DNA from 2 places in the Ferrovibrio sp. GW821-FHT12E11 genome. Region 1 is predicted to be linked to the other one. Evidence: riboswitches for the same ligand, from Rfam matches in the RefSeq annotation. Region 1 holds a riboswitch; the other holds the start of a gene.
What was found. A riboswitch is a leader RNA that binds a small molecule or an ion and turns the genes downstream of it on or off. The one in region 1 is predicted to bind cobalamin.

Region 1 (7,094 bases):
ACTTTTGCCGCATTATGCTCATGATATGGAAATAACGGCGTGGCGATGCCATAGCGCTTCAGCAGCGGCCCGCTGACCCGGCTGTCCTCACAGGCCACCAGATCGGCGCGCCGGAGCAGGGCCAGGGCGCGCAACGTTATATCGGCGGCGTTGCCGATGGGGGTGGCCACCAGATATAAGCCGGATGTGAATTGCGCTGCATCGACGCCAAGATTGTCGGGCAGCGGCTGAAACGGGTCTGTCATGAGCGCCGGAATGAGCTGCGTGGGTTACCTTAAAGCTGGTCTTTCCGGCCTGTCCATGGTGCTGCGGCCTGCAGCCGCCGCGGCCGGTATGCTGGTGCTGGTTGCCTGCCAGAGCGGCCCCAGCATGCAGGGCGGCCTGCCCGGCCTGCTCGATCGTGTTGTTCCCGGCGCGCCCCAGCGTGTCGCGCCCTCGCCCGGCACCCCCGTGCAGACGCCGGCCCAGACCAATGCCATGCCCAATAGCGGGACGCAGCCGCCGGCGCAACCACTGCCGCTGCCGGCTGCCACGCCATCGGTGGCGATCGAGACGCTGCCGATGCCGCCGGCGCCGCAGTTGCGCGCCCCGGGCGGCGCCGCGGCCATCCATATCGGTTTCCTGGCGCCGCTGAGCGGCCCGAATGCCGGCCTGGGGCGCGCCCTGTTCGAGGCGGCGCAGCTGGCGCTGTTCGATCTGGGCGACGACCGCCTGGTGCTGCTGCCGCGCGACACCGAAGGCCAGGCCGACAAGGCCGCGGCCGCGGCCCAGCAGGTGATTGCCGAAGGCGCGCAGATCATCCTGGGGCCGGTATTCGCCAATGAAGCCGCCACCGTGGGCCAGGTGGCGCGGCTGCGCAACGTCAAGGTCCTGAGCTTCTCCACCGACCGCAGCGTGGCCGGCGGCGGCGTCTTCCTGCTCGGCTTCACGCCGGACCAGCAGGTCGAGCGCGTGGTCGCCTATGCGCGCACCAAGGGGATGACACGGTTTGCCCTGCTGGCGCCGGACTCGGCCTATGGCGGCGCGGTGGCCCAGGCCGCCGAAAGCGCCACAAGCCAGGCGGGTGCCCAGATGCTGAAGCAGGAGCGCTATCCCGGCGACACACCAGACCTCACCCCTATTGTCCGGCGCTTTGCCAGCAGCCTGCGCGCCCTGCCGGCCCGCAGCCTGGAAGACCCGCCGGTGGACGGCGTCGACCCCAATCTGCCGCGTCCGGTGGATGCCCTGCTGCTGCCCGAAGGCGGGGCGCGGCTGCGCGCCCTTGCTCCCCTTTTGCCCTTCTTCGATATCGATCCGCGTGCGGTGCGGTTCCTGGGCACCGGTCTGTGGGACGATCCCGCCCTGGGCAGCGAACCGGCCCTGGTGGGCGGCTGGTATGCCGGCCCGGCGCCAGAAGGCTTTGCCGAATTCGCCCGCCGCTTCGAGCAGGGTTTCGGCCGCCGGCCGCCCCGGCTGGCCAGCCTGTCCTATGACGCCACTGCCCTGGTCGGCATCCTGGCCCGCAGCGCGGCGGGGGCGATGTTTGACGAGGCGGCCCTGACTAACCCGGACGGTTTTGCCGGATATGATGGAATTTTCCGCTTCCGCAGCGATGGCGTGGTGCAGCGCGGTCTGGCGGTTCTGGAAATCCAGCGCCGCGGCAGCCGGGTGATCGACAAGGCACCGGCCAGTTTCCAGCCCGCCAGCAACTGAGCCCGGGGGCGTTCGCCCAACGGGCTGATTGCATCGGCCAGCTTACTAAGAAATTATTCGCTCCCGTGCCGGCCGCGTGCTACCACCGCGGAACGGTCCAATACTACCTGGACGCGCTTTTGCTTTGAGGTCCTTTCTAGTAGGATTCTTATCAAGCCCGTGCGGGGAGATGCTGCAGTGAGCGAAGACACGATGTCGGATCATGAGCGTATCGATTTCTCGAAGATCAGTTTTCTGGTCGTCGAGCCGAACCGGTTGATGGGTCAGATGGTCCGCGATGTGCTGATGATGCTGGATGCCCAGTATATCGATCGCGCCCGCGACTTCGACACGGCGGTCAACATCCTGCGGTTGGGCCGCACCGATATGATGATCACCGAATGGGCGCTGGGCGCGGAAAAGCTCGGCCGCAACGGCATGGATATCGTGCAGTGGATTCGCAACGATGCGGGTTCGCCGAACCGCATGATGCCGATTGTCATGATGACGGCGAATTCGGAAGAGGAATATGTCTGCCGCGCCCGAGATTGCGGCGTGTCGGAATTCGTCGCCAAGCCTTACACGGTGAACGGCTTTTATACCCGGCTGGTGGCCGCGATTGCACGGCCGCGCCAGTTCGTGCGCATCGGCGAGTATTACGGTCCCGATCGCCGGCGGCGTCGCACGCCCGGCTATGGCGGGCCGGAACGCCGCATCGACCTCAACTGACGCCGGCAGCCATCAAGGTCAGTATAATGGCGAAAAAGCCGGTTTTCACGCCTCCACAGCAGGATTTGCGCCGCAAGGCTGTCAATTTCAAGAAAGGCTTCCGCCTTCAGCTTGCACCTGAAGAGCTGCGCCGCCTGGAAGAGGTGGTGGAAAAAGCCACCGACAGCTTCACCCAGGAAATTGCCGACAAACTGCGTCAGCTGCGCGCATCCCTGGACGAGGTGGCCACCGGCCACGGCGTCGATCAGGCCATGCAGGCAATCCGTTCGCTGTCGCTCGACATCAAGGGCATGGGCGGCATGTTCAAATATCCGCTGCTCACCGCCTTTGCCAAATCGCTGAACGATTTCACCAAGGATATGGGCGCGCCCAGCCCGATCCAGCTCGACATCATCGCGGCGCAGATCGATGCGCTGTATGTGGTGACCGCCCAGCGTATCCAGGGCGGCGGCAGCCAGATCGAATCCGAACTGCTGGGCGCCCTGCGCACCGCTACCCGCCTGCACAAGGCGACGTAAGTCAGCCCAGCATCCGCCACAACGGCAGGCCGCTGAGCGCCGCAAAGGCACAGAGCCCCAGCGCCACCAGACGGAACTGCTGTTCGCTCGAACGCGCGAACAGCCGGCTGCCCAGATTGAGCGGCAGCAGATAAGCCGGAATCAGCGGCAGCGACATCAGCAGGCTTTCCGCGGTGAACAGCCCGTTCCACCAGTAAGCGAGTCCCGAGGCGATCGCCGTGAAGCCGAAGAATACGATCAGGTTGGCGCGCACGGTGGCGGCCTCGCCCTGGCCGCCAAGCCAGAGCAGCACCACCGGCGGACCCGGCAAGGCGGCAGCGCCGCCGCTCAGGCCGGCCAGCGCGCCGGTGCCAAGCGTCGCCGGCAGACCCAGCCGGCCGCGATAGCGCCAGCCGGCGGCCATCAGCCCGACCGCCAGCAGGATCAGCAGACAGATCACCCAACGCATCACATCGGGATCGGCGATCACCAGCAGCGCCACGCCGAAGGGCACGGCGACAACCGCACTCAGGCCCAGCGGCAGCACCTCGCGCCAGACACAGCGGCGCAGCGCATCGGGCAGCATGGCCAAAGCGGCGATATCATCGGCGATGAACAGCAGGATGGCGGCGAGCTTGGGTTCGTAGACCAGGCTGGCGACCGGCATGAACATCATGGCGCCGCCGAAACCGGAAAAGCCGCGCACCAGACCGGCCAGCGCTGCTGCGCCGAAAACGGCCCAGTAGCGCGGCTCGGTCAGGAAGCCGAAAAGAGGAAACGCGTCAGCCAACCAGGATGACGATGCCGGCCAGCGCCACGGCCGCGCCGGCGGCGCGGGTGATCAGGCCGACATTCAGCTGCTGCGCGAGACGGGCTGCAACCAGGCCGATGCCATGCAGCAGCGCCGTGGCCAACAGCATGCCGAAGCCATAGACCAGCGCCTGCGAGGCATCGCCGATCTCGGTGCCATGGGCATGGCCGTGGAACAGGGCAAACACGGCGGTCACCGCCATGGCGGCCGGCAGCGGCGGACGCATGGCGAAGGCAACGATCAGGCCCAGGATCAGCACCGACATCGCGATGCCGGACTCGACGCCGGGCAGGGCGACATCCGCCAGACCGAGGCCGAAGCCGGCCGCCATCGCGGCGACGAAGCTGGCCGGCAAGAGCCAGAGGGCGCGCGGCTGCTGCGCGGCCTGCTGGACCGCCCAGAGGCCGACCGCCAGCATGGCGAGCAGATGATCGAGGCCGCCGAAGGGATGCGCGAAGCCGGCGGAGAAACCGGCGGCGGCGGGCTCGGCGCCGGGATGACCGGGATGGGCCAGAGCCGGAACGGCGATGCTCGCCAGAACGAGGGCCGGCAGAACCATCTGGCCGAGCTTGGACTTGAAGGACATGACGACCTCTTTATTACGCATGCGTTGCGAACCACCCGTCTCCTTTGTGCCCCAAGCCGGTTGCGTTTGACAAGACATGCCCGGGCCTCCCCGCGGGGTTGGCGCGCGTTTGACAAGGCCGGACCCCGGGCTTAGGGTCCGCCGCGATGGTTCGCCGCCTGCCGAAAGGTGGAACGGCGATGAAAAGGGAACGCGGTGCCGGCTTTCTGTGCAGATATGTCTGTGCAGGGCCGCAAGCCGCGGCAGCCCCCGCTACGGTAGGCGGCGAGCGGCGCGCAACAGCCACTGGACCGGACACGGTCTGGGAAGGCGCGCGATCCGCGACAACCCGCAAGCCCGGAGACCTGCCATCGGCTTTAGTCGAAGCGGACGTGCCGGACGGGGTGTGCCGGCGCCCGGCCTATGTCATTCTTGCCGCCGCGCAGGCGCAAGACCGACAGCAGCCATGGTCCGCGTCGGCGTCATGGAACAGGGCGCTCATCCTATGCAGAAGATTCCCGCAACCGTCGTCACCGGCTTTCTCGGCGCCGGCAAGACCACGCTGATCCGCCACCTCATCACCAATGCCAAGGGCCGGCGCATCGCGCTGATCGTCAACGAATTCGGCGAAATGGGCATCGATGGCGAGCTGCTGAAAAGCTGCGGCGCGCCCGATTGCAGTGAGGACGATATCATCGAGCTGGCCAATGGCTGCCTGTGCTGCACGGTGGCCGACGATTTCCTGCCGACCCTACAGAAGCTGCTGGACCGGCCCAATCCGCCGACGCACATTGTCATCGAGACCTCCGGTCTCGCCTTGCCGAAACCCCTCGTCCAGGCTTTTGCATGGCCGGGCATCAAAAGCCGCACAACGGTGGATGGCGTGGTCACCGTGGTGGATGCCGCCGCCGTGGCCGAAGGGCGGTTTGCCGATGATGAAGATGCGGTGGCCGCGCAGCGCGCCGCCGATGCCAGCCTGGATCATGACAATCCGCTGGAGGAACTGTTCGAGGACCAGCTCGGCTGCGCCGATCTGGTGCTGCTGAACAAGGCCGACCTTCTGGATGAAGGCGCCATGCAGAATGTGCGGGCCGAGATCGGTGCGCATCTGCGCCAGGGCGTGAAAACCCTGTCGATCAGCCAGGGCGAGATCGCCGCCGATATCCTGCTGGGCCTGCATGCGGCCGCCGAAGACGACATCGCGGCGCGCAAGTCGCATCACGACAATGAGGAAGACCACGACCACGAGGATTTCTTCAGCTTCTCGCTGACCCTGCCCGAGCAGACGGCGCCGGATGCCCTGCTGGAGCGTCTGCTGCCGGTGATCGCCGAACACGACATCCTGCGGGTGAAGGGCTTTGTCGCCGTCGCCGGCAAGACCATGCGGCTGGTGCTGCAGGGCGTGGGCGCGCGGCTGTCGCATTATTACGACCGTGACTGGACCAGCGCCGAGCCACGCGCCACGCGCCTGGTGGTGATCGGCCGCGCCGGCCTGGACGAGGCGGCGATCCGCGCCGCCCTCGCGGCCTGAGTCGAACAGGGGCGCAGCGCCTTGCATCTGCTCAATGCCATACCCGGCGGCGCGGCGACAGCGGATGGCGCTGTCGACCTGAAACAGTCGCCGGGCGATATCGTCATCCTGAGCGCTGCGGATTCCGAACTGGCGGGCCTGAGCAATGCCTGCGCGGCCCTGAGCGACGACTTCCCCTCGCTGCGACTGGCCAATCTGCTGCAGCTTGGCCACCCCTACGCGGTCGATCTCTATGTCGACAGCGTGATCGTGCAGGCCAAGCTGGTGATCGTGCGGCTGCTCGGCGGCCAGAGCTACTGGGCCTATGGCGTCGAGCGTCTGAGCGAGGTTTGCCGCACGCGTGGCATCGCGCTCGCCTTCCTGCCCGGCGACCGCCAGGCCGATCCCGGCCTCGATGGCTTCTCTACCGTCACCGACGAGACGCGCGCCGAATTGTTCAGCTATTTCCGCGAGGGCGGCGTCGACAACCTGCGCAATGCCCTGCGCTATGCGGCTTCCGTGATCGGTCATGCGGAAGACCCGCCGCCGGCGCGGCCGCTGCCGGCCGCCGGCCTGTACTGGCCCGACCTCGCCGATCCCGATCTCGACACGCTGCGCCACACCTGGGCCGCCAAGCATCGCGGCATGCCGCATCCGATCTGCGCCATTGTTTTCTATCGCGCCCTGCTGCAGGCCGGCGATATAGCGGCTGTCGATGCGCTGATCGAATCGTTAAGCGCCGAGGGGCTGCATCCGCTGCCGATCTATGTCACCAGCCTGAAGGACCGCCTGTCGGCCGATCTGGTCGGGACCCTGCTGGATCAGGCGCTGCCTGACGTGATCCTCAATGCCACCAGCTTCGCTATCGGAAGCCCGAATGGTGGCGCAGCCAATACGCCCACCGACGATCCGCTGGGGCAGTGTGACTGCCCGGTGCTGCAGGTGGTGTTCGCCTCAGGCCCGCGCGAGGACTGGCAGACCGGCACGCGCGGCCTGAATGCCCGCGATCTGGCGATTGCCGTGGCGCTGCCGGAAATCGACGGACGCATCCTCACCCGTGCCGTGGCCTTCAAGGCTGAAGCCACCTTCGACACCCGCACCGAATGCAGCATCGTACGCATGCAGCCCGATCACGGCCGCTGCCGCTATGTGGCAAAGCTGGCCTGCGCCTGGTCGCGCCTCGCACGCCTGGCACCGGCAGAGCGCAAAGTCGCGCTGGTGATCGCCAACTATCCCAACCGCGACGGCCGCATCGGCAACGGCGTCGGCCTGGATACGCCACAAAGCGCGGTGGAAATCCTGCGCGCCATG
Region 2 (7,094 bases), 1.2 Mb from region 1:
GGCGTGTCGCGCCAGCCGCTGGCCATATAGGCCTTGCGCTTGGCCAGCACCGGGATGGCATCCTGGCTGCGGGGATCGACGATCTGTTCCACCGCATCCGGCGCGCGTTCGCCCTGGCCGACCACTTCGACGGCGACACTGCCGGCGATCAGTGTTTTTTCAGGGCTGATGAAGCCGAAGCGCTGCCGATGCGCGGTTTCAAACGCAGTTTTAATCTCCGTCAGAGAGCCGAACTCGACTTCCAAAGCCGAGTCCGAGCCGCCATAGCGCACATGCAGCTTGCGGATCACCGTGATCTTCTCGGGCGCCACGCCCTGCTTCAGCATTTCGGCGCGCGAATCTTCGCTGAGTGTATCGAGTTCCTGCGACAGGCCGGGCAGGGCGGACTCCTGCAGGGTCACTTCGGCCGACTTTTCCTTCAGCACGCGCTGGTCGGCCAGACCCATGCCATAGGCCGAGAGCACGCCGGCGAGCGGATGCAGCAGCACCTCGGTCATGCCGAGCGCATCGGCCACCAGGCAGGCATGCTGGCCACCGGCGCCGCCGAAGCTGGACAGCACGTATTTGGTCACGTCATAGCCGCGCGCCACCGAGATCTTCTTGATCGCATTGGCCATGTTCTCGACCGCGATGGCGAGAAACCCTTCCGCCATCTCCTCGATGCTGCGGGTGTCGCCGCTCTCGGCCTTCACCTGCGCCTGCAGCGCGGCGAACTTGGTCTTCACCACGGCATCGTCCAGCGGTTGGTCGCCATTGGGGCCGAAGACGGCGGGGAAGAAATCGGGCTGCAGCTTGCCCAGCACCACGTTGCAGTCGGTGACGGCGAGAGGCCCGCCGCGGCGATAGCAGGCCGGACCGGGATTGGCACCGGCGGAATCCGGCCCGACGCGATAGCGGGCGCCGTCGAAATGCAGGATCGAACCGCCACCGGCCGCCACGGTGTTGATCATCATCATCGGCGCACGCATGCGCACGCCGGCCACCATGGTCTCGAAGGCACGCTCGTATTCGCCGGCATAGTGGCTGACGTCGGTCGACGTGCCGCCCATGTCGAAGCCGATCACCTTGGTGAAGCCGGCGCGGGTCGAGGTCTCGACCAGGCCGACGACGCCGCCGGCCGGGCCGGACAGGATGCTGTCCTTACCCTGGAAGAAGTTGGCATCGGCCAGGCCGCCGTTGGACTGCATGAACATCAGGCGCAAAGCGGTGTTGGCGGCATCCAGTTCGCTGCCGACCTGATCCACGTACCGTCGCAGGATGGGGGAGACGTAGGCATCGACGACAGTTGTGTCGCCGCGGCTGACGAATTTGATCAGCGGCGAGACCTGATGGCTGGCCGAGACCTGAGTAAAGCCCAGTTTTTTCGCCAGCGCGGCGATCTTGGCCTCGTGTTCGGTATAGCGGTAGCCGTGCATGAACAGGATCGCGACGCTGCGGATGCCGTCGGCATGGGCGGCCTTCAGGGCTGTTTCTGCGGCGGCGAGATCCAGCGGTGTCTCGATGCTGCCGTCGTTGCGCACGCGCTCGGGGATTTCCACCACGCGCTCATACAGCATCTCGGGAAGCTGGATATGCAGGGCGAAAAGATTCGGACGGGTCTGGTAGCCGATGCGGAGCTGGTCGCCGAAGCCTTCCGAGACCAGCAGCAGTACGCGGTCGCCCTTGCGCTCGAGCAGCGCGTTGGTGGCAACGGTTGTGCCCATCTTCACGGCGGCGATCTTGCCCTTGGGCAGGGCGTCGCCGGCCTTCAGGCCGAGCAGGTCGCGGATGCCCTGCACGGCGGCATCCTTGTAGCGCTCGGGGTTTTCCGACAGCAGCTTATGGGTGACGATGCCGCCATCCGGCTGGCGCCCGACGATGTCGGTGAAGGTGCCGCCGCGGTCGATCCAGAATTCCCACTGGCCGGTCAGGGAGGCAGAGGTCTGGGACTGGGTCATGGCGGCTCCGGAAGCTCAAGGGAAGGCGGCGCTGACGGTGACGAAACGTTGACAATTTGTCAACGTCGGAAGACGGCTACAGGGAGGCGGCGGCGCGGGCAGCCTGGTCGTAGCTGCCCGACAACGCCCGCATCAGGTCGGCCACGCGGGACAGATCACCTTGCGGCTGCCCGATCAGGGCAAAGGCCTGGCCCAGCAGCTGTTCGCGGATTTTACGGTATTCCAGGCAGAGCGCGCGGCCTTTGGGCGTGGTGCTGTAGAAGATTTCCTTGCCGCGCCGGGTGCCGGCGATCAGGCCCAGCCGCACCATCTTCTTCAGGCCGTAATTGACGGTGTGAGAATCTTCCACATTCAGCACCAGACAGAGGTCGGCCAGACGTTTGGGCCGCTCGCGGTGATTGACGCCATGCAGCACCATCACGTCCAGGGCCGCCAGGTCGCCCTGACCAGCCGCTGTCATGCAGCGCACGATCCAGCGGCTGAAGGCATTGCCGGTCATCATCAGGGCGAATTCGAACTCGCTCAGGCCTTCCAGCTTTTCGCTGGCCAGATGCGCCGAGGACACAATCGGCCGCCGTGCCGCCGGCTTTGCTTTGGCCGGCTTTTTCGATGCGGGTATCTTTGCTTTTGCCATGGCCGGTTGCCTGTCTGGGATGCCTCGAAAGCGGGCAGGGATATGGTTCCGCAAACCCCCGCATACCGCCCATGCAGGCAGTGCATGGCCGGGACAGAAAGAACCGTAGCCCGCGACCGGCCGGCTTTGCTAGGGTCCCCGCCCATGAAGCCCCAGCACCTTGCCCTGATGTTGCTGATCTGCGCCATCTGGGGCGGCAATTTTGTCGTCACCAAACTCGCGGTCAACCACTTCCCGCCGGTCCTTTTCACCGCCCTGCGCTTTGGCCTGGTCGCTGTCCTGATGCTGCCCTGGCTGCGCTGGTGTCCCGGCCAGATGCGCAATGTTGTGATTGCCGCCCTGTGCATGGGAACCCTGCATTTCGTGCTGATCATCATCGGCATTGCCAAGGCGGACGACGTCTCGGTGGTGGCGGTAGTGACCCAGTTGGGCGTGCCGATTTCGACCCTCATGGCGATCCTGTTCCTCGGCGAGCGGGTGCGCTGGAAACGCAGTCTCGGCATCGCTCTGGCCTTCATTGGTGCAGTTGTCATCAGTTTCGACCCGAAAGTGATGAACTACCAGGTCGCCATCGGCCTGATCCTGGTGGCCGTGATCATCTTCTCGGTCGGCCAGATCATGGTGCGCCGCATACACGACGTGCATACTTTCACCATGCAGGCCTGGGTTGGCATCCTGAGCGCGCCCAGCCTGCTGCTGATTTCCCTGGCGCTGGAAGATGGCCATGTTGAACAGGTTGTGTCGGCCAGCGTCTGGCACTGGAGCGCGATTGTCTATGCCGCGACACTGGTATCCCTGATCGGGCATGGCGGCGCCTACTATCTGTTGCGGCGCTATCCGGTCAGCATCGTCAATCCGGGCTTCACGCTGTCGCCGATCTTCGGCGTGCTGGCCGGCGTGTTTTTCCTCAACGAGCAACTGAGTGGTCGTGTGATTATCGGTTCGGTTATTACCCTTCTGGGTGTTCTGATTGTCGCCATGCGCGAGAGCAAAGCGGCGGATGCGCGGGGCGTGACACCGGAAAAGGTGGCACTGGAAACCAAGGCGGCTGGCGAATGACGCTTCCGTTGATCGACCATCCCTCGCCGAATTTTGACGACCGCAGCGGCCGCCGCCCGGTCGACATGGTCGTGCTGCATTATACCGGCATGCAGACTGCGGCTGCGGCGTTGCAGCGCCTCGCCGACCCGGATGCCAAGGTCAGCGCCCATTACATGATCGATGAAGACGGCACGATTTATCGCCTGGTGCCGGAGGACAAGCGTGCCTGGCATGCCGGCGTGGCCTTCTGGCGCGGCGTGCGCGACGTCAATGCGCGTTCCATCGGCATCGAGCTGGTCAATCCCGGTCACGAATTCGGCTATCGCCAGTTCCCGGTGGAACAGATCGACGCCCTGCTGGCTCTGCTGGCCGATATCGCCACGCGGCATCATGTGATGCCGGGCAATTATGTCGCCCATTCCGATATCGCGCCCAGCCGCAAGGAAGATCCGGGTGAGTTGTTCCCCTGGCACCGCCTGGCGGCGGCCGGCTTTGGCCGTTGGTGGAGCGGCGATTTCCGGGTTGCGGCGAATGCACCGGTCATGGGCCCGGGCGAGCGCAACGGCGCGGTGCTGGAACTGCAGGTGGCGCTCGACCGCATCGGCTATGCCATCGAGGGCAGCGGCATCTACGATCCGCTCACCGAAGCCGCCGTGCGGGCTTTCCAGCGGCACTGGCGCCAGGACAAAGTCGATGGCGTCAGCGACGCAGAAACCACCAGCCTGATCCACCATATCTCGGAACAGGTCACCATGCGGCGCGCCAGCGCCGACCGTGCGGCCAGTTAGGGCGCGCAGCACGCTGATCCGCCCTTTTGCTTGACGCCGTCTCCGTCTGGGCCTACCTCTGCGCCCGGTGCCAGACGGCTGGACGGCCGCGGCGTGTCAAAGCGTCGAGGAAAGTCCGGGCTCCACGGAAACACGGTGCCGGGTAACGCCCGGCGGGGGCGACCCCAGGGACAGTGCCACAGAGAGCAGACCGCCATCACGCGCCAATCTTTTCGGGTTGGAGCCTGATGGTAAGGGTGAAAGGGTGCGGTAAGAGCGCACCGCGCGACCGGTAACGGAAGCGGCACGGCAAACCCCACCGGGAGCAAGACCAAATAGGGATGGCGGCAGGCGCAAGTCTGCAGGACTGTTTTCGGTCCGCTATCCGGGTCGGTCGCGCGAGGTGTCCGGTAACGGGCATCCCAGAGGAATGGCCGTCCATCCCACGAAAGTGGGGGGACAGAACCCGGCTTACAGGCCGTCTGGCACCATTCATCCAATTGACAAGCAAAGTATCGCCGTGCAGGTTGCCCGGCGACGGTGCCCGCAAGGGCCTAACTGGGAACGCGGTTTAATGCCGTGGCTGCCCCTGCAACTGTAAGCGGAGAGTCTTTCGTCACAGAGCCACTGGGGCCGCACGGTCCTGGGAAGGCGGCGAAAGACAGCGACCCGCGAGCCAGGAGACCTGCCGTCATCCGTGGTCACACGCGATCACATCGGGCAGGGTGTTCCGGTGGGTAATCCATCGGTCGCCTGTTTATCCTCAGGGCATCGGCGGAAAACCTCGTTCGCGGTGACGTGCCACAAGGCCGACCGCATGAGGTTTTTCCATGGTCCGTTCCCTGTCCCGCCGGACGCAATCCGTCCGCTTCTCGCTTCCCATCTTTCTCCTGTCTTCCGCTGCCTGGGCTCAGGATGCCCGATTGCCGACCATCAGCGTCGGCGGCCATTTGGTTGACGATCTTGCCGGCCTGCAACTCACGGCACCCACGGAAACCGGCAGCCGTCTGCATCTGACGCCAATGGAAACGCCAGCCAGCGTCGAGGTCCTGCCGGGCGAAACCGTGCGGGACCGTGGCGCCCTCACGATCAACGATGCCGTTTCGCGTTCGACCGGCATGAGTTCGGCGGCGACACCAGGTAATGGCAATTCCGTGCTGGCGGCACGCGGCTTCGCCGGCCACAACGCGGTGATGCAGCTATATGACGGCACCAGGCTTTATGTGGCTTCGGGCACAGTTTCCTTCCCGTTCGACCCCTGGCAGGCCGAGCGTATCGAGATTCTGCGTGGCCCGGCCTCGGTTATGTACGGCGAGGGCGCCATCGGCGGTGCCATCAACGTCGTGCCGCGCCGGCCAACGGCGAGTTTCCGCAACGAGGGGTTGGTTGAGTTCGGCACCGACATGACGCGTCGCGTCGCCGCTGCAAGCAGCGGCCCGTTGAACGGCAAGGCGTCATTCATGCTCAGCGCCAACCGCCGTGAGTCGGACGGCTATGTGGATCGCGGCGAAAATTCCAGCCAGTCTTTCTCGGGCGCCGTCCGTGTCGACGCCACCGAGCGGTTGGCATTCACGCTGTCGCATGACCAAGGCTACCAGAAGCCGATGGAATACTGGGGCACGCCACTGCGTAACGGACGACTGGACGAATCCCTGGTGGGCAAGAATTACAACGTGAGGAATGCCCGGATTGAATTCGATGACCGCTGGACTCAGCTTAAAACGGAATGGCAGGCGACCGACGATGTGAGTTTGCGCAGCGTGATCTATCAGCTGGAAAGCAACCGCCGCTGGACCAATCTTGAGAATTACATTCTCAACGCCTCGACCAATCTGGTAACCCGCAGCAGTTTCTTCGAGGTCTTCCACGATCAGGAGCAGTATGGAACCCGGAATGACCTGACGATCGAGAACACGCTGTTCGGTCTCAAGAACCAGACGGTAGTGGGATTCGACGCCAACCATATCCAGTTTGGCAATGCCAGCAATTCAGGCGCCACCGGTAACTCGGTGGTCGCCCCCTACAACTTCGATCCGGGATTCTTCAACAGTAATCGCTCCACGATCCCCCGGCAGGAAGCCAGTATCGTGCAGAAGTCGGTGTTCATGGAGGATCGACTGGTGCTGGATGACCAATGGTCGGTTGTCGGCGGCCTGCGCCATGACTGGCTCGCTTTCACGCGCGATGATTTCGTGACGAATTCGCGGGCCGAGAAGGGCTTCGCCGATCTTAGCTGGCGTGGCGGCGTGGTCTATGCCATCACACCATCCACGGCACTGTATGCGCAGCATGCAACAGCAACCTCGCCAGTCAGCTCCGCGCTGCTGGGACAGAGCGCGGCCCAGGCTGCTCTTGAGCTTTCGACCGCCAAGCAGAATGAAGTCGGTATCAAACAGAGCGTCATGGAAGGTCGCGGGGAGTGGACTTTCGCGGGCTATCATATCGTGAAGAACAAGCTGCAGACGGTGAATCCACTGAACACCACTATCGCGGAGCAGGTGGGACAGCAGACCGCCAAAGGCGTCGAGGTCACCATTGCCTTCGACCTGATGAAGGACCTGCGTCTGGAAGCCAATGGTGCGCTGCTGGATTCGAAATATGGCGACTTCATCACCACCGGTGGCGCGAACTATGCGGGCAATCGCCCGGCGAACGTGCCCGAGCAGCTCGGTAATCTCTGGCTCACCTGGGGCTTCGCGCCATCCTGGAAAGCCC

Region 2: another riboswitch for cobalamin. It lies ahead of AC1ROT_RS17505 (TonB-dependent receptor); the one in region 1 lies ahead of cobW (cobalamin biosynthesis protein CobW).

The regions. Positions count from the first base shown of each region.
Region 1 covers NZ_JBXAQG010000001.1:2,342,728-2,349,821, reverse strand. Annotated here, with positions in the region: gene rsmI (16S rRNA (cytidine(1402)-2'-O)-methyltransferase) at 1-245, opposite strand, end outside; gene AC1ROT_RS11780 (penicillin-binding protein activator) at 265-1,692, shown strand; gene AC1ROT_RS11775 (response regulator) at 1,870-2,400, shown strand; gene AC1ROT_RS11770 (hypothetical protein) at 2,427-2,918, shown strand; gene AC1ROT_RS11765 (sulfite exporter TauE/SafE family protein) at 2,920-3,687, opposite strand; gene AC1ROT_RS11760 (HupE/UreJ family protein) at 3,680-4,294, opposite strand; cobalamin riboswitch at 4,425-4,660, shown strand; gene cobW (cobalamin biosynthesis protein CobW) at 4,779-5,804, shown strand; gene cobN (cobaltochelatase subunit CobN) at 5,826-7,094, shown strand, end outside.
Region 2 covers NZ_JBXAQG010000001.1:3,517,369-3,524,462, forward strand. Annotated here, with positions in the region: gene AC1ROT_RS17480 (hydantoinase B/oxoprolinase family protein) at 1-1,937, opposite strand, end outside; gene AC1ROT_RS17485 (winged helix DNA-binding protein) at 2,014-2,571, opposite strand; gene AC1ROT_RS17490 (DMT family transporter) at 2,716-3,630, shown strand; gene AC1ROT_RS17495 (peptidoglycan recognition protein family protein) at 3,627-4,400, shown strand; RNA gene rnpB (RNase P RNA component class A) at 4,471-4,869, shown strand; cobalamin riboswitch at 4,901-5,086, shown strand; gene AC1ROT_RS17505 (TonB-dependent receptor) at 5,210-7,094, shown strand, end outside.